DNA from 2 places in the Exiguobacterium sp. s166 genome. Region 1 is predicted to be linked to the other one. Evidence: predicted binding sites of a transcription regulator. Region 1 holds the regulator's gene; the other holds the start of a gene.

Region 1 (9,801 bases):
AGCACCTTGCTACGTCGCATGGTCAGCGCGTAACCGTTCACCGCTCGTACGTGTACCGGCAGCCCGCGGTCTCTCGACACGAATCGAAGTCCGTTCAGTCGACCCGGCAGCAAACCCGTACTTGGCACTTGCGACCTTGCTCGCTTCAGGTCTTGACGGAATCAAAAACAACTTGAAAGCACCGGCTCCAATCGACCGTAACATCTACGTGATGGACAAACCGGAACGTGTCGCAAACGGCATTGACGATCTTCCGTCAACACTCAGCCACGCACTCGAAGTCTTGAAAGCGGATGACGTCGTCATGCACGCACTTGGCGAGCACATCGCAGAGCACTTCGTTGAACTTAAAGAAATCGAATGGGATATGTTCCGGACGCAAGTCACGGAATGGGAACGCGATCAGTACATGGTCTTGTTCTAATCTCTTGAAACGTCCGGACTTGGTTCGGGCGTTTTTTTGTAGAGGAATTCGGAGCAGTAACAGCGAATTCTGTACCAAGGAGGCGTTTTAAATGAAAAAGGCGTATGAAGGAAAAGGGATCACCGTTTATTTTGATGCCGAAGTCTGTATCCATTCCGGTCATTGTGTGAAGAGTTTACCGGCCGTCTTTGATGTTAAAAAGCGTCCATGGATTGAAACGGACGGGGCCCCGGCCGAAGATGTCATGCGGGTCATCGATGGCTGTCCGAGCGGCGCCTTATCGTATGAACGGAGGGAAGCATGATGGAATTTAAACGAGCGGATCAAAAGATTGAAGCCTATCAAGAGGGGCAAGTTGTCGGGGAAATCACGTACAGTGACACAAAAGGCGGCAAGTGGATCATTGATCATACGTATGTCGACCCGAATCATCGGAACCAACAAATCGGCGAACAACTGGTCAAAGCCATGGTCGAGTGGGCACGCGAAGAAAACGTCAAGCTGTTGCCGCTCTGTCCGTTCGCGAAACGGGAGTTCGAGCAGACGCCGGACTATGCAGATGTATCGGCTTAATCGAAAGCGTGTAATTATCAAAAGACGAGGAGAGCGGATCATCGGATCCGTTCTCCTCGTCTTTTTGATTTATTGTGAACAAGTTTTACAGAAACAAACGAAGCAACGCCATCGACAGGACACCGGTGATGACAGTGTAGGAAAGGCTTTTGCTGCTGACGGCGACGAGGACGGTCGGAACGGATGCTGCGAGGTGGAGAAGGGAGAGTGTCGGATAGTCTCCGTTTCGTGCCACTAGTAAGTTTTGAAAGAATAAAGCACTTAACAAACAAACCGGGATAAACGACAACCAATCGGTCAGCAGACGGGGTAACGTCAGACCATGCATCAACAAAAACGGCAGTATCCGCGGAATCAACGTGACGAGACCGCAGGCAGCAAAAAGGACGAATAGTTCTAAGCGGATTTCCATCGTGAGATTACAACTCCTATACTGGCAGCTATCATCGTCGCGAATAAAACGGCGAGTTCCGGTGACAGATAGCGCATTGATATGTACAACAACAGGAAAACAAGGACGAGCAACAGACCATTTAGAGCGATGCGGGACCGCTCGCTTTCAAACTGCAGGTACAATAACCCGATGAACATCGCGGTTAAAGCAAAATCCAGTCCGAATCGTTCCGGATCCGGGAACCAACTGCCGACGAGTGCTCCGAGGACTGTCGAGGCAATCCAGCTCAAATAAGCGGTTATGTTCAATCCATGCATGAATGGTGCATCAAGCGGCCGTTTTAAGGAAGTATTCATGGCTACGGCAAACGACTCATCTGTCAAGAGAGCGCCGATTCCAAACCGATCGAAGAAATGCCGGCTTTTAACACGCGGTGCGAGCGTCATACTCATCAGAAGATGCCGGGAATTGACGATGAACGTCGTCAAGATGATGGCAGAAAACGGACTGTTTAGTAACAGTAGACTCGTAATGATGAATTGAGCAGCGCCGGCATAAATCAAGATGGACATCAATCCGATTTCAAGCGGACTGAGTCCGGCGGCGCGTCCGACGATGCCAGCAGAAAATCCGATGCCGAGATAACCGAGGACGGTCGGCAGACAGGCTTTGATACCTGCTTGAAACGAAGCGTTCATAGAAGGTGACTCCTCTCGCGATGATGTGTTATCAGCATAGCATCATCAAAACGGATTGGAAATGAACTGGTCAATATTTTCATATGTTTCCTTGACATAAGTCGTCTCGATTTGTGGTAAAGAGTAAGTGGTACGGCAAAATTCGTTAGACGAAGGAGCGTTCAAGATGGATAAATTAATGCAAGATGCGAACCGGTTTGTCTCAGATATGGTGGAAGGTCTCGTTTTAGCACATCCTGATCTTTATGCAAAAGTCGACGGAGTCAATGTCATTAAACGAAAAGAACCGTTGAACGGGAAAGTGGCCCTTGTATCCGGTGGGGGAAGCGGCCATGAGCCGGCGCATGCCGGATTTATCGGGGACGGTATGCTCGCAGCTGCTGTCTGTGGTGAAGTCTTTACTTCTCCGACACCTGACATGGTGCTTGAAGGAATCAAGGCGGCAGACGGTGGGAAAGGGGTGCTGCTCGTCGTCAAAAACTATTCTGGAGATGTCATGAACTTCGACATGGCGAAAGAATTGGCCGAACTTGAAGACATCGAAGTCGAGACGGTCATCGTCCGGGATGATATCGCCATCAAAAAAGAAGAAGACCGCCGCGGAGTCGCTGGCACGATTTTTGTCCACAAGATTGCCGGAGCTGCGGCAGCAGAGGGCAAATCACTTGCTGAAATCAAAGCAGTCGCTGAGAAAGTCATTGCCGGCGTCCGGTCAATCGGAATGGCGTTGTCCCCATGTTATATGCCGGAGAGCGGTAAACCCGGTTTCGATTTGCACGAGGATGAAATGGAAATCGGAATTGGGATTCACGGTGAAAAGGGTCTGGAGCGGAAACCGATTGCCTCCGTCGAAGCCATCGTGACGGAATTACTCGATCGATTGACAGCGGAAGTAACCGATAAAAAAGTAGCGGTCATGGTAAACGGAATGGGCGGAACGCCTGAATCGGAATTGTACATCACCTATAAATATGTCGCGGAACAATTGCAGGCTAAAGGATACGAGATTGTTCGTCCGTTCGTCGGCAACTATATGACATCACTCGAAATGCACGGTTTCTCAATTACGCTGCTTCCGGTTGACGATGAACTGGTCGGCTACTTGGATGCAAAAACGAACGCAATCGGATTCTAATTAAAAGAGGGTGAGATAGATGAAGTTATCGACTGAAGAATTCCGCAAAGCATTGCTTAAAGCGGCTGCCGATCTCGAACACCATAAAGATGAATTGACGGATCTTGACCGGGAAATCGGTGACGGCGACCACGGCATCAATATGTCGCGCGGTTTCCAGGCTGTACAAAAAGAACTTGAGGCGCAAGAAGAGTATGAAGATCTAGGTGTCTTATCAAAACAAGTCGGAATGACCTTGATTAAAACCGTTGGAGGTGCATCCGGTCCGCTCTACGGTACGGCATTCGTTAAATTTGCCGGAGCGTTTAAAGGGAAAAGAGAAGTTGAAGGGGCGGAACTGGCAGCGGCGTTTAAAGAAGCGACGGATGGGATTAAAATGCGCGGGAAATCAGAGTTTGGACAAAAAACGATGGTCGATATTTGGACACCGTTTTACGAAGCACTGGAACAAGAGAGTGATTTGAACGCAGCACTCGATCAAGCATTGGCAGATACAAAAGAGCGTGTGGCGACAAAAGGACGGGCTTCTTATTTTGGGGATGCAACGGTCGGTGTCCAGGATCCCGGTGCGTTATCAAGTTCGCTGTTATTACGTTCGATTGTGGAGGTCTTGTCATGATTAATTTGATTTTAGTCTCCCATAGTGAAAAGCTTGCGACCGGACTAAAGGAACTATTGGCTGAAATGGCTCCGGATACACCCGTGTTACTCGCAGCTGGGCTTGCGGACGGCAGTATCGGGACCGATGCGTCCCGAATTGAAGAGACGATGAATGAGTTGAACGATGACGGCTTAATTTTGACCGACATCGGATCGGCGACGATGAACGCGGAACTGGCCTTAGAATTATACAGTGGGGACCGGAACGTTCAGTTCGTCGAAGCACCGCTGGTAGAGGGCGCTTTTTTGGCAGCGGTCTTAAGTGGTCAATCAAAAACGCTGGATGATATCGTAACAGGCGTCAAAGCAGAATTTTCGTAAAACAGGTAATCCGAATAACAGGTTCGTTTCCGAAGAGGAAGCGAACCTGTTTTTTTTAGGGAAAACAAAAAAACTGGTATTCCGCGAGGGAATACCAGTAAAGAAATCAGGCGTTGACTTCTTTTTTGTTCGGTTTAAACGCCATTGTCGCTTCGACCGCTTTTTGCCATCCGGCATAACGCTGTTCGCGATCGTCTTCTTTCATTTCTGGTTTGAACTGACGGTTGAGTTTCCATTGTTTTTTGATTTCAGCTTTGTCTTTCCAGTAACCGACTGCGAGACCAGCAAGATATGCAGCACCGAGAGCTGTTGTCTCATTGATTTCCGGACGGTCAACCGGTACACCTAAGATATCCGACTGGAACTGCATCAAGAAGTCATTCGAAACCGCACCACCATCAACACGCAACGTTTTGAGTTCGATGCCTGAATCTTTTTCCATTGCCGTCAAGACATCACGTGTCTGATAAGCAAGGGATTCGAGAGTCGCGCGGACGAAATGTTCTTTCTCCGTTCCGCGTGTTAAGCCGAAGATCGCGCCACGAACGTCACTATCCCAGTACGGGGCACCGAGTCCGACGAAGGCAGGAACGACGTAAACGCCTTCTGTCGAATCGACTTTTAACGCATAACCTTCTGAATCCTTCGCGTTTTTCAACATCCGTAAGCCGTCACGCAACCACTGAATCGCGGATCCGGCAACGAAGATTGATCCTTCGAGTGCATATTCGACTTTTCCGTCGACACCCCAGGCGATTGTCGTCAGTAGACCGTGGTCAGACGAAACGGCTTTTTCACCAGTGTTCATGAGCATGAAGCAACCTGTACCATACGTGTTCTTTCCTTCACCCGGTTCGAAACATGTTTGACCGAAGAGAGCAGCTTGCTGGTCACCGGCAATTCCGGCAATCGGAATTTCGAAGCCGAAGAAGTGATACGGAACGGTATTGTCATACACTTCACTTGATTGACGGACTTCCGGTAACATTGATTTTGGAACTGTCAGGATTTCAAGCAACTCATCATCCCATTTTTGTTCGTAAATGTTGTACATCAATGTCCGGGAAGCGTTTGTATAGTCTGTGATATGCGTTTTTCCACCAGACAGCTTCCAAACGAGCCATGTGTCGATTGTTCCGAATAGAAGTTCTCCGTTTTCTGCCTGTTCCCGTGCGCCTTCGACGTTATCCAAAATCCACTTCACTTTTGTCCCTGAGAAGTAGGCGTCAATCAGAAGACCTGTTTTATCACGGAATGTTTGGTTCAGACCCTGTGCATTCAGCTCATCACAGATACCGGATGTTTGACGGGATTGCCAAACAAGCGCGTGATAGACAGGTTTACCTGTTTCTTTGTTCCAGACGACCGTCGTCTCACGTTGGTTCGTAATTCCGATACTTGCGATTTGGCTCGGTTTGATATCAGCCGTTCCGAGAGCATCCGCCATGACAGCGAGGATTGATCCCCAAATTTCATTGGCATCATGCTCGACCCAGCCCGGTTGCGGGAAGTATTGTTTGAATTCACGTTGCGCAGAGTTCACGATTTGACCATCGTGGTCAAAAATAATGGCGCGTGAGCTTGTTGTTCCTTGGTCGAGTGCTAAGATGTACTTGTTTTCCATGCTGAAATCCCCCTTGAGATGTAGGTGTCAAACAAAATCAGTTTTGCAGCAGTTGATACAGCAAGACGGCTACTCCACCACCGATGATCGGACCAACGATTGGAATCCACGAGTAACCCCAGTCAGATGAACCTTTTCCTTTAATCGGTAAGATAGCGTGTGCAATCCGCGGACCAAGGTCACGGGCCGGGTTGATGGCATATCCTGTTGTACCACCGAGCGAGAGACCGATGACGACGACAAGAAGACCGACGATGAATGGTTTCAGTCCGTCACCAAATGTTGTCAGACCAAATGACAGGATTCCGAATACCAAGACAAACGTCCCGATGATTTCTGAAATCAGGTTTGACGGTGTATGGCGAATCGCCGGACCTGTTGCGAACACACCCAGTTTTGCTGCTTGATCATCAGTCGCTTCAAAGTGTTTCATATAATGAAGCCAAACGAGTACTGCACCGATGAATGCTCCGATTAATTGACCGGCGATATAGACAGGTACGTCTGCCCACGGTAAATCGGAATTCATGGCAAGCGCCAATGTCAATGCAGGATTGAGATGTGCACCACTCGAGGCAGCAATGTATGCTCCCGTCATGACGGCGAGACCCCAAGCGAATGTAATGACAATCCAGCCGCCGTTCTCAGATTTCGTCTTTCTCAAGACAACCCCTGCAACGACTCCGTCGCCGAGCAAAATCAGAATCATTGTTCCAATCAGCTCACTTGTAAAGTTACTCATGCAAAAACCCTCCCTTTGGATTAAAGCAAATAATGGCCTTTCCATTTAAACCTACATCTAATTGAGAACGTTTTCAATACAATTAATTCAAATCTTTGAATTAAAATTTCCTTAATTTATGTTTAAAAAAATGAATAATGGATACTAAAAAAATCCTTCGTTCATTTTTACAATGAACGAAGGATTTTCAACGACGCTTTTTCCGCTTCTTTTTTGTTCGAAAGAAGCTGCTGGAGTGATCAAGGACAATATGTATCGTACTGGCAACCATGACGCCGATGATGAAAGCAGGCATGGACGCGAACCAGGAATCGACCGTACTCGATTCAATGATTTTCAGGTACAGCGCCAAAAATAAAAGCGGAATCAGAAAAGCGGCGCTGTACATCAGGCGAATGAGATCGCCGATGATCAAACCGTGCGACCAGATGGAGCGGTGGGGCATGATTTTGACATAAGGCATCCAAAGGACCCGTAAAGGACCGTGCCGGTAGTAAGGTTCGGACTTCAAGTCGAGGTCTGGTGAAAGCCAAAGGGTGCCGACGGCGATGCCGACAGCGGTTGGAAGCCAATCCGTCTGCTGGGTTGCGACCGAATACGCAACATAGCCGGTTAAAGCAACGGTATTGACTGTATCGTGTACATTTCCAGAAGGCATAAAAAAAGACCAGCTGTGCTGGTCCCTCGCTTAGTGGATCGTCCGATATACGCCGATGACCTTGCCAAGAATCGAGACGTTATCGAAATACATCGGGTCCATCGAATCATTTTCTGGTTGGAGACGTACTTGTTGATCTTCTAAGAAGAACCGTTTGACGGTCGCTTCGCTATCTTCGGTCATAGCAACGACGATTTCACCATTCTCTGCTGTGTTTTGCTGACGAACGATGACCCGGTCACCGTCTAGAATACCTGCGTTGATCATCGACTCACCATCAATCGTCAACATAAAGACATTTTCGTTCCCGACGTAATGGGCAGGAAGCGGGAAATGTTCTTCAATGTTTTCGATGGCCGTGATTGGAAAACCAGCCGTTACTTTCCCGATGACGGGAATATGAACGATGGCTTCGTGATCTTCATCAGTTTTATCAAGCAATATCTCAATCGCACGTGGCTTAGTTGGGTCACGGCGAATCAGTCCGCGTTTTTCTAGACGATCCAAATGACCGTGTACCGTTGAGCTTGAAGCAAGACCAACAGCCTCACCGATTTCACGAACTGAAGGGGGATACCCTTTCAGTTTCACTTGAGCAACGATGTAGTCAAGGATTTCTTGTTGTCGTTTCGACATTTTCCGCATATGAATTGCCACCTCTTTCCGGATTGGTTTTTTGAAGGTTATAGGAATACATGTTTCTAAAATCACTATAACATAGAACAAATGAGCGTACAAACAATTGTTCGACATTTTGTGTTGACCGAACACCGGTTCTTGGTTTAAGATGAGTTATGCGAACAATTGTTCCGAGAACATCTATTCTAAAAACATTTTTAACTGGAGGGATTTATCATGATGCATACGATTCGTACCCATGCCTTTTCCATTGTTTTTTATACGCTCAGCCTGGCTTTCATTCTTTTCCTTTTAACACCTCGACCGGACGAGAAGGTCGAGCAACTCTTGACGGCTTCTATCACAGTCGAGCAAAACGCGACCGTCGAACAGGTCGCCGAAGTCTATAATGACGGATCGATGACAGATCAGGAATATGTCGAGTGGTTGATCGAGAATAATGAACTGAAGACGACTCATGTCATTTCGAAAAACAAAATCGTTGTACCAATCGCGCAACAATGACAAACTGTAAAGGTTGTCAAAGAACGAACAGGGGTGTGAAGTACAGTGAAAGTAGTAATCTACTGTCGCGTCTCGACGGAAAAAGAAGCACAGGACAGCTCGCTTGAGCGGCAAAGATCGGAACTGTCGGGACTCGCTGCAACAAAAGGATTTGAAGTCGTGGAGATCATCACGGAAAAGGAAAGTGGTTATGACGTTGATCGGGAAGGGATGTTATCCGTTCTCGATTACGTCACACGTCAAGCCGTGGATGCCGTTCTCGTGACGGATGATACGCGGATCGGACGCGGAAATGCCAAAATCGCCATTTTACATACGTTCCAAAAACATCAGGTTCAACTGATGACGATGGAATCGGATGGCGAGTATAAACTGGCAGACGCCGAAGCGATGGTTCTTGAAATTGTATCGCTCGTCGAAGAGTATCAACGGAAACTGCATAATGCGAAAATTGCCCGCGGGATGCGACGGGCTGTCGAAAATGGATTTCGTCCCGAGCAGAACCTCAACCGTCAAGGTGAAAATGCCGGTCGGAGCCGAAAGGAAGTCCCGATTGAAGAAATCGTCCGGTTACGTGAGTTAGGACTGACATTCGCCGACATCGCGGTGACATTAAGAGGGATGGGACACGACATTTCGAAAGCGACCGTCAACCGGCGTTATCTGGAATATAAAGAAGTAGTCAGTACGTACGAATAAGGAAGTAAGTTTGATGCCTCAGCGGCGCATCAAACTTGCTTTTTTTTTTCGTGTCTTTTACAGTAAGGTTACTATTGAAAGCTCAACTTTGAGTCAACAGAAAGAGGGATATCATGTTATCACAAGAACAACTGGACCGGATTAACGAATTAGCCAATAAATCAAAAGTCGAACCGCTGACTGATGCAGAAACAGCGGAACAAAAAGAATTACGGACTGCCTATCTGGAAGCATTCCGTGGTTCGTTCAAAAATCAGATGATGGGCATCAAAATCGTCGATGAAGAAGGAACCGACGTAACACCTGAAAAACTGAAGCAAGCACAGGAAGAAGAACGGAACAAACAATAATGACAAAAGCTATGTCACTCATTGGGATGAGTGGCGTAGCTTTTTTTGGTGAAACGTTCGTAATATGTATCACGAAAGTGCCAAGAAAACGGCAATAGAGAGCGCATTCATTTCAATGTGACATACTATTTAGAAAAGTTGTATCACATTTGTGGGTATGCTAAAATGAGGAGGAATTTGTGAAAAAGAGAGAGGATGATTGTTTTGACGAACATGACAACAGTAGAATTATTAGCAGTAAATACGATTCGTACCTTATCAATTGATGCAGTACAAAAAGCGAACTCGGGTCACCCGGGAATGCCGATGGGTGCAGCACCGATGGCATTTACATTATGGGCGGATCATATGAACCATAACCCTAAAAATCCAGAATGGTT
Region 2 (9,801 bases), on a different contig from region 1:
GTGTCCTTGCATTTCGTCAGGCGCTCGACGCCGCACTGACCGGAGAATCGCTGACAAGTGCCGCAACGCGGCAGGAAGAATTACGGGTCGCCCTTGACGCCTGGGGGATCACGAAATGACGACTCGGATTTTATGTGACTTCGACGGCACGGTGACGGAACACGACAACATCATCGCCTTGATGAAAGAGTTTGCCCCGCAAGAAGCATTTGAACCATTAAAAAAAGGTGTGCTCGACCGGTCGCTGTCGATCCGGTCCGGGGTTGGACAGATGTTCCGATTGTTGCCCTCAGATCGAAAACAGGAGTATATCGATTTTTTGATTAATCGGGCAGTCATCCGTCCCGGCTTCGACACCTTACTCGCCTTTGCCAAATCAAACGGAATCGACTTTGCGATTGTCAGCGGCGGAATTGACTTTTTTGTCCAACCGATTCTTGCCTGTTTACTGACAGATGAAACGATTTACTGCAACGGCAGTGACTTCAGTGAAGAGACGGTCCGGATTGAATGGCCACACGCTTGCGATGCGGCATGCAACAATCAATGCGGCTGTTGTAAAACGTCAATCGCCCGGAAGTTGAAGCAGGACGGCGATACGATCATCGCAATCGGCGATTCCGTGACGGATTTTGAACTGGCGAAAAAGGCTGATCACGTCTATGCCCGGGGTTATCTGATAACACTCTGTGAACAGCACGGTATTCCCTATACGCCGTTTGAAACGTTTTATGACATCGTCAAACACTTACAGACCACGGGGGTGCATGCATGACATTCTTGAAACGATACGAAGAACTCCGCGCTATCAAGCAGGAGTTCGCCGCACGCGACTGGTTTCCCGGCACGAGCGGTAACCTCGCCATTCGAACGAACAGCAGTCCGACGGAATTTCTTGTGACGGCAAGCGGCAAAGATAAACGCCAGGACACGCCGGACGATTTCGTCCATGTTGACGCGACCGGTCAATTGATCGGCGAACAAAACGGACGTCCTTCCGCGGAGACGTTACTTCATGTCGAAGTTTTTAACCGGACGACGGCCGGCTGCTCGCTTCATGTCCATACCGTCGACAACAATGTCATTTCAGAACTCTACGGAGACCGCGGGGAAATCCGGTTTACCGGTCAGGAAATCATCAAGGCACTCGGCCGCTGGGAAGAAGATGCGGAAGTCGTCGTACCGGTTATTGCGAACCATGCGGATATCCCGACTCTTGCCGCAGTGTTTGCCAAGCATGTAAAAACGGAAAGCGGTGCCGTCCTGATTCGCAATCACGGGATCACCGTCTGGGCACCGACTGCCTTTGAAGCGAAAAAACAGTTGGAAGCCTTTGAATTTTTATTCAGCTACACGTTAAAACTGCAAACGTGCCGACAGGCGATTCATTAAAAGGAGGAATTTAAAATGGCAACAGTACTTTTCCAAAAGACAAACGAACGGTATACGGATCAAAACGAGGTTTCCGCTTTTCTTTCTTCACGTGGTGTCCTGTATGAACAATGGGATGTCTCGAAACTCCCGGCAGAACTGGTCGACACCTATACGCTGACGGACGCGGACAAACAAACGATTCTCGATACGTTCGAGCCGGAAATTACGGACGTCTCGGAACGCCGCGGCTACCAGACGGCCGATATCATCTCACTGTCCGATGCGACACCGAACTTAGATGAGTTGCTCGTCAACTTCCAAAAAGAGCACCACCATACGGATGACGAAGTCCGGTTCATCGTCAGCGGTCACGGCGTCTTTGCGATCCAGGACGACGAAGTCGGCTATTACAACATTGAACTGAACCCCGGAGATTTGATTTCCGTTCCCGTCAATACACGTCATTACTTCACACTACAGGACGATCGCCAAGTCGTTGCGGTCCGGATTTTCGTGACAACGGATGGTTGGGTTCCAATTTACGAAAAAGATCCGATCGAAACTACAAACTGAGGAAACATCCGAATAGCAGACGGCCCGGTCCATCCGGCTGTCTGTTTTTTTCTGCTCCATTCCTATCTTACAAACATACCGCTTGTTTTCGTTTCCTCCTATATAATGAAGAAAAGACTCTTTTGAATTGGAGGTCACGTGTATGATGATTCGTCCTGTCCAAGAAGCTGATTTACAAGACATCCTCGACATCTATAACGAAGGCATCGAAGATCGGATCGCGACGCTTGAAACGGATACCAAGGAATTATCTTTCATGCAGGACTGGTATCAGGAACGGACACCCCGCTATGCCGGGTTTGTAGCGTATGAAGGAACGACGATCCTTGGCTTCATCTCACTTGACCCCTACAATCCGCGCCCCGTCTATCAATCGGTCGGTGAACTATCGGTCTACATCACCCGGACCCACCGCGGACAAGGCATCGGGCGTCAGCTGCTCCATGTCATTGAAGAACACGCGATTACGCAAGGGTTCCACAAGTTGATTCTGTTTACGTTTCCGTTTAACAGACTCGGTCAAAAACTGTACATCCGGTCCGGTTTCCGGATTGTCGGAACATTTAAGGAACAGGGTATGCTCAACGGGTATTATGTCGATGTCCTGGCGATGGAAAAGTTGCTTCCGAAAACGATCGACGAGCAGATATGATTAGTCCGGCGTCTGAATGGGAAATGAACGAACAGTGAAACATTCCCAACCCGAAAGGAAGACTGCCTGTGGATATTCAACAGATCCGTAATGCGACACTCGTCGTTACTTATGCCAATCAAGTATTTTTAATCGATCCGTTTCTCGGTGAAAAAGGAACCTTACCGCCGTTTGGTCACACACCTAATGCCGTTCCGAACCCGCTCGTCGACTTACCGGTCGATATCGCGACGTTACTTGATCCGGACGCGATTTTCGTCACCCATCTGCATGCCGACCATTTTGACGAGACGGCAAAAGAAGTGTTACCGAAACAAATTCCGCTTTATACGCAAAATGAGACGGATGCGGCCACGATCCGCGAAGCCGGATTCACCAATGTCTCTTCATTCGAAGACGGACTGTCGCTCGGTGATATCCGTGTCTCCCATACGTCGGGACAGCACGGTGTCGGTGAAATCGGTCAACGGATGGGTACCGTGTCCGGTCTCGTCTTGAAACATCCGGACGAACCGACGCTCTATATCACCGGTGACACGATTTGGTGTGATGAAGTCGCGACGGCGATTGAACAACATGCGCCAGATATCATCATCGTCAACAGTGGTGCTGCACAATTCCTGACCGGCGAACCGATTACGATGTCCCAGCGTGACTTGCTTGCTGTTCATCAGGCGGCGGCTGAAGCCACGATCATCGTCTCGCATCTCGAGTCCGTCAACCATTGTCTTCTGCGCCGCGATATGATTGCCGATTTTCTGGCCGCTCATCATCTGTCCGCGCATTTCCTCATCCCGGATGACGGTGAAACCATTTCCTTCTAAACAAAATGAAGTCCGCTGTCCCGGTAGTACTGGACAGCGGACTTCATTTTGTTAATCGTTAATCGTGACTTGGAATGACGAGTCCGAGTAACCGGGCAAAGGTGATGGCCTGGCTTTCCGTAACGACGGCACCCGGTAAGAAACGTGGATCAATCGTGATTCCGGACAGATCGACGTGCCGCAGATCGAGTCCTTTTAACGCCGTCTCGACCCATTGGCTTTCCGATAAATCAACTTCATGGAGACGGAAATCGGTCGGTTTCATTTCAAAGAAATGACTTTCCCGCATCGTCGTCTGTTCCACTGCGACGTGACGTAACGCTGTCCGGATAATTTGAGCATAATTCGCCTGACAGTTTTTGATCGTTACATGATCAACCGTATTGGACTCAAAGTGAATTCCGGTCAGACGGCACTCCTCAAAAATGACCCGGTGAAAACGGCTGTCCTGGAACTGACATCCTGTGAAGTCACATTGTTCAAACCGGACGTTTTCAAATGAAGCCCGCTCAAAGACCAGTCCTGCAAACGAGACGTTCCGAAAACAGACTTGATTGACGTCGAGCCGCTCTGTCAGCTCGACCGGTAATGTCTCTTTTTCATACAGCGTTTGGTACAGATACGGGTCATCGATTTCGACATCCGCAAAGGTTTCCGGTGTCAATTGATGTGGTAACTCGGGTAATTGAATGATTTGTTTTTTCACGTACTTCCCCTTCTTTCCTTCTACATCACTTTTCTCTTTTTTAGTATAGCAAAGATTGACTCTTTTTTTGGTTTTTTGATTTGAGACCAACTGAGACCATGATATAGTCAAATCAAAAATAAGAACAAATGTTCTTTTTAGTACCAAGGAGTGTTTCCGATGAACCCGACAAGCTCTTTTCCCGATCAACGCATCTTTTGTGTCGACAGTGTCTCCTTCTATGCCAGTTGCGAATGCCGTTACCGAAGCCTTCCTCCTTTGACGACGAAACTTGCTGTCGTATCGGACTTGACCCGCTCCGGATCCGTTGTCCTCGCAGCCAGCCCTGCCTTAAAACAACTCGGCATCAAGACCGCCAGTCGACTCTATCAGATCGAACAATTGCCTTATCGGGAGCGAAAGCAGATTATACTAGTTGAACCGCGGATGCTCGCATATATGAAAACATCAATTGAAGTATTGGATGTCTTGCATCAGTTTGCCCCGCCCGATGCTATCCGGATCTATTCAATCGACGAAAATTTTATCGACATGAGCGGAACGGAACGGCTTTTTGGATCAGATGTTGAAACAGCTCAAAAAATCCAGACAGCAATTTGGCAACAGACCGGCATTCCGGTCCGGATTGGCATCGGTCCGAACAACGTCATCGCAAAACTGGTGCTCGACTTACGTGGAAAACGTGAAGGCATCGCACAATGCGGGTATGCAGATGTTTCTCGGTTGTTACATGATTTTCCGGTTCGCAAGATGTGGGGAGTCGGACGGATGATGGAGCAACACTTGTCGGTAATGGGCATCAACACCATTGGTGACCTGGCCGCAGCACGGGTGGAAGACTTACACGAACGGTTTGGAGTCCTCGGGGCAGAACTTTGGCACCATTCCTGGGGAATCGACAGTTCTCCGACCATCATTGATCCGATGACCTTATTCCAGACTGCGCCGGACGCCAAAAGAACAATCGGCCATGGAGTGACCTTGATGCGCGATTATTACCAGTACGAACAGATTCGTTTAGTTTTGGCTGAATTAGCAAGTGATGTCGCGGCACGAGTCCGTTTTTCCAATCAGGTCGGTTGGACGGTGCACCTGGGCGTCCGCTATTCGCGCCATGTCACGCGGGACGGCTTTTCGAAACAGCTCCGCCTGCCTTATCCGACATCCGATGAACGGCTGTTGTTACGTTACGTCCTCCAATTGTTCGAACCGAATTGGCTGGACGGTGAACCGGTCCGCTTTCTATCCGTCGCTCTTGGACAACTCACTCCGGATCAGGGAACACTTCAGTTGTCCTTATTTGAAGACAATACAAAGGTCTGGCGCCGAAAACGGTTATTAAAAGCCATCGACCATGTCAATTTACGTTACGGAAAAGGAACGATCCGGCTCGCTGTCTCCTTCCTCGATACAAGTGTCGCAAAACGCCGGCTCCGGTTCGTCGGCGGCCATCCCGGAGGTGATTTACATGACACGTTACCGTGACCGCGGAAATCTCAAGTGGCTTCCCTTTTTGATGCCGGAACACATCCAGTTGCTCAAAGCCTATTATCTTGAAACACATCACATCGATTTTCCAATCATCGATGAACAACTGCAGTATCCTTGGCAGTTCTTACTCGAACAAGCATTAATAGAAGGAATCGAGCTCGAAATCACGTACTATAGTGAAAGAGGCTATGTCACGACATCTGGTTTCATCGAGCAGGTGCATCGGGAACGTGCTTATCTTGTTTTGCATGGATCCTCATTGCTTGAGATTCCGCTCGGACGAATCATCCGGATCGAAAACGGGTAGAAGAGACAGAAGCTGCTGTACCTCACGCACTTATTTTAAGAATGGGAATTGAAAGAAGGAATGATTAGTATGATGGAATGGTTTACCGGACTTCCGGTCGTCCTGCAAGCCTTGCTTGCCGGTATGATGACCTGGGGGTTAACGGCACTCGGAGCCGCACTTGTCTTCGTCTTTACGACGATTGAAAAACGGGTCATGAATATGATGCTCGGTTTTGCGGCCGGTGTCATGATTGCGGCGTCGTTTTGGTCCTTGCTGGCTCCGGCAATTGAATTTACGGAAAATGATGGTGGAATTGCCTGGTTGCCGGCCGCAATCGGTTTCCTGGCAGGTGGTTTTTTTGTCCGCCTCCTGGATTTCGTAACTCCCCACCTGCATTTATCCGCTCCGCTCGAAACCGCCGAAGGTCCTTCGACCGGTCTGAAAAAGACAACGTTACTGTTTCTCGCGATTACGCTCCACAATATCCCGGAAGGACTCGCAATCGGTGTCGCTTTTGGTGCAGCCGCACTGAACATGGATGGTGCGACCGTTGCCGGTGCCTTGACACTGGCACTTGGAATCGGGATTCAAAACATGCCGGAAGGGGCTGCTTTGTCGATTCCGCTCCGCGGAGAAGGCATGTCACGCCGGCGCGCCTTTAATTACGGACAATTATCGGCGATCGTCGAACCGATTGCCGCTATGGTCGGAGCTGCTGCCGTCTTCTTTATTCAGCCTCTCTTGCCGTATGCCTTGGCGTTTGCTGCCGGCGCGATGATTTTCGTCGTCGTCGAAGAATTGATTCCCGAATCGCAGGCTGAAAACGGATCCGACTTGGCAACACTCGGTCTGATGGTCGGCTTCACGGTCATGATGATTTTGGACGTCGCACTCGGCTGATGTAACACGAATAAAACCTCTCCCATCTTTACGCGGGAGAGGTTTTATTGTGCATCCATTCTTATTTTCGTAAAATCCGCATCGCGTTTAAGACCGCGAGGACCGTTACACCGACATCGGCAAAAACAGCTTCCCACATTGTCGCAACACCAAAGGCACCAAGCAATAAGAACACGCCTTTGATACCCAGTGCAAATGCGATGTTCTGATAAACAATCCGGCGTGTCGCCCGGGCAATCCGAATCGCTTCGACGAGCTGTTTCGGTTCATCCGTCATCAGGACGACATCCGCCGCCTCGATTGCGACATCACTTCCGAGTCCCCCCATCGCAATTCCGACATCCGCCCGCGTCAACACGGGAGCATCGTTAATCCCGTCGCCGACAAACGCGACCCGGCCCTTCGCTTGATCTAAGATCGCTTCGAGTTGTTCCACTTTTTGATCCGGTAACAGTTCTGCCTTTACTTGCGTTATCCCGATTTGTTGCCCGATCCGTTCCGCCGTCTCCCGCCGGTCCCCGGTCAACATGATTGTCTGGCGAATCCCGAGTGTTTTTAGTTCACGCAAGGCTGCTACCGTCGTATCTTTAATACGGTCGGCAATCCGGATATATCCAAGGTAGCGGTCGTTTCGGGCGACATGCACATAAGTCCCGTCTTCGGTCTGATTGAGCGGCGTCAAGCCGAGTTCGTTGAACCACCGGGCATTTCCCGCCTGAATCTGATCCGTGCCGAACCGCCCGGCGACGCCGGAACCGGCTACTTCCTGATAGTCTTGAACAGCGGTTGAAACAGAACCGTGCCGGGCATACATCCGCTGAATCGATTTTGCAATCGGATGATTGGAATGCTGCTCAACGGTCGCTGCGACGCGAAGCAGTTCGTCTTCTGATCCATGAACGGCGTTCAGTTCGACGACTTCAAACACACCTTCCGTCAACGTTCCCGTTTTATCGAAGACGACCGTATCCAGTTGTTGTAACGCTTCGAGATGATTTCCGCCTTTGACAAGAATACCGCGTTTCGAAGCGGCACCGATTCCACTAAAAAAGCCCAGCGGAATCGAAATCACGAGCGCACAGGGACAACTGATGACAAGGAAGACCAGTGCCCGGTAAATCCAGTCGTTCCACATCGCTCCGTTCAAGACAAGCGGCGGCACGATGGCAAGAAGTGTTGCAATGACGACGACAATCGGGGTGTAGACCCGTGCAAATCGTGTGATGAATTTTTCCGTCGGTGCTTTATGACGTGACGCATTTTCGACTAAATCGAGAATTTTAGCGACAGTCGACTCACCGTACCGTCGATCGACCTGAATCAACAGATGACCGTCCGTATTGATCGTTCCGGCTAAAATCGGCTCGGTCGGGCGGACACGACGCGGGACTGATTCACCGGTCAAAGCCGTCGTATCAATGAAGGCTTCCCCTTCAAGAACGATTCCATCCAGTGGAATCTTCTCCCCTGCTCGGACAAGAATCCGCTGACCGATGTTCACCTGTTCCGGACTCACACGTCGTCCATCTTCAAGCGTCGCAATATCCGGTCGGATGTCCATCAACGCGGCAATTGATTTTCGCGACTGATCGACGGCACGGTGTTGGAAAAACTCACCGACTTGATAAAACAACATGACGGCGACGGCTTCCGGGTATTCTCCAATCAAGAAGGCACCGGCTGTCGCAATGACCATGAGGAAGTTCTCATCAAACACTTGACCGTGCCGGATATTTCTGACAGCGGTTCGAAGAACATCCCAACCGATTAAAAAATAGGCAATCGTAAAAAATAGAAGGTCAATTGATCCCGGAACAAAAAAGGCACCGATGAACGATATCATCCCGATACTGTACTGGATTTTTTTCGTACGGTTTAAAAATGGACCATGCTCGTGCGGGTGACTGTGGTCATGTTCCGCCTGTTGATGCGGATCAACCGCTTCTGCGGATACTGTCCGTATCACTTGTACATCCGGTTCGAGTTGCTGAATCCGTTCGACGACTGCCTGATACGTCTCGTCGTATGCGGCATCCTTTTCATACGTCAGATAAAGTTTCTGACCGGCAAAATCCAAATCTGCCTGTTCAATGCCTGTTACGTTCGCAACACCCCGCTCCACTTTCGCAGCACAATTCGCACAATCGATTCCTGTAATCTGAAGACGTTCTGTTTTCGCTTCCATTTCTCCACCTCATTCAAACGTTTGTTTGATTATAAGAACAGCTTACTCTCTTTTTTCTTTTTCAACAAGTCACATTTGTCTCAGACTTGCGCCCGATATTTTGATTAGTTCTATCTCAGAAGAATAAAACATGATATGTTTTTAATTAGAAAAATATAGAAGGAGAATAACATGACTATCATTGAATTACTTAAAGCACTTTTACTCGGTTTCGTCGAAGGAATGACGGAATTCGCCCCTGTCTCCTCGACAGGACATATGATCATCGTCGATGACATGTGGCTTCAGACAACAGATTTCCTGGGCAAGTACTCAGCGAACACCTTTAAAATCGTTATCCAGCTCGGCTCGATTTTAGCTGTCATCGTCGTCTTTTGGAAACGGTTGTTCAGTTTAATCGGTCTTTACAAAATTGAAGGTGAACATGATGCGTCGGGTACACACAAATTAAAGTTACGCCACGTCCTGATTGGTCTACTGCCGGCAGCCGTTCTCGGTTTGTTGTTCGAAGACTTCATCGACGAGAACCTCTTCTCGATCGACACCGTCATCATCGGTCTTGCCGCCGGCGCGATCTTGATGATTGCTGCTGATAAGTTCGGACCAAAAGAACCGAAAACAACAACGCTTGATCAAATTTCGTACCGTCAGGCGGCCCTTGTCGGTCTGTTCCAGTGTATCTCGCTCTGGCCAGGCTTCTCACGGTCCGGTTCAACAATTTCCGGAGGGGTTTTCCTCGGTATGAATCACCGGACGGCAGCAGACTTTACGTTCATCATGGCTGTTCCGATCATGTTCGGTGCAAGT

Evidence for each region. The regulator LexA, encoded in region 1, represses DNA repair genes until DNA is damaged. The targets are predictions, from matches to a motif close to CGAACATATGTTCG.
Region 2: a site for LexA is predicted at 4,251-4,264, ahead of KNP93_RS12970 (Y-family DNA polymerase). Genes of this name have one in related genera too.

What each region holds. Positions count from the first base shown of each region.
Region 1 is NZ_JACSMU010000002.1:218,630-228,430, reverse strand. Features, by position in the region: gene glnA (type I glutamate--ammonia ligase) at 1-424, shown strand, start outside; gene KNP93_RS05615 ((4Fe-4S)-binding protein) at 516-728, shown strand; gene KNP93_RS05610 (GNAT family N-acetyltransferase) at 728-997, shown strand; gene KNP93_RS05605 (AzlD domain-containing protein) at 1,083-1,409, opposite strand; gene KNP93_RS05600 (AzlC family ABC transporter permease) at 1,394-2,089, opposite strand; gene dhaK (dihydroxyacetone kinase subunit DhaK) at 2,256-3,224, shown strand; gene dhaL (dihydroxyacetone kinase subunit DhaL) at 3,244-3,843, shown strand; gene dhaM (dihydroxyacetone kinase phosphoryl donor subunit DhaM) at 3,840-4,205, shown strand; gene glpK (glycerol kinase GlpK) at 4,312-5,829, opposite strand; gene KNP93_RS05575 (MIP/aquaporin family protein) at 5,867-6,571, opposite strand; gene KNP93_RS05570 (metal-binding protein) at 6,759-7,229, opposite strand; gene lexA (transcriptional repressor LexA) at 7,260-7,874, opposite strand; gene yneA (cell division suppressor protein YneA) at 8,085-8,372, shown strand; gene KNP93_RS05555 (YneB family resolvase-like protein) at 8,418-9,071, shown strand; gene KNP93_RS05550 (DUF896 domain-containing protein) at 9,185-9,421, shown strand; gene tkt (transketolase) at 9,617-9,801, shown strand, end outside.
Region 2 is NZ_JACSMU010000006.1:130,713-140,513, reverse strand. Features, by position in the region: gene KNP93_RS13005 (2,3-diketo-5-methylthiopentyl-1-phosphate enolase) at 1-119, shown strand, start outside; gene KNP93_RS13000 (2-hydroxy-3-keto-5-methylthiopentenyl-1-phosphate phosphatase) at 116-775, shown strand; gene KNP93_RS12995 (methylthioribulose 1-phosphate dehydratase) at 772-1,392, shown strand; gene KNP93_RS12990 (1,2-dihydroxy-3-keto-5-methylthiopentene dioxygenase) at 1,408-1,947, shown strand; gene KNP93_RS12985 (arsinothricin resistance N-acetyltransferase ArsN1 family A) at 2,090-2,599, shown strand; gene KNP93_RS12980 (MBL fold metallo-hydrolase) at 2,668-3,423, shown strand; gene KNP93_RS12975 (pentapeptide repeat-containing protein) at 3,482-4,129, opposite strand; gene KNP93_RS12970 (Y-family DNA polymerase) at 4,289-5,614, shown strand; gene KNP93_RS12965 (YolD-like family protein) at 5,598-5,927, shown strand; gene KNP93_RS12960 (ZIP family metal transporter) at 5,997-6,809, shown strand; gene KNP93_RS12955 (heavy metal translocating P-type ATPase) at 6,871-8,994, opposite strand; gene KNP93_RS12950 (undecaprenyl-diphosphate phosphatase) at 9,166-9,801, shown strand, end outside.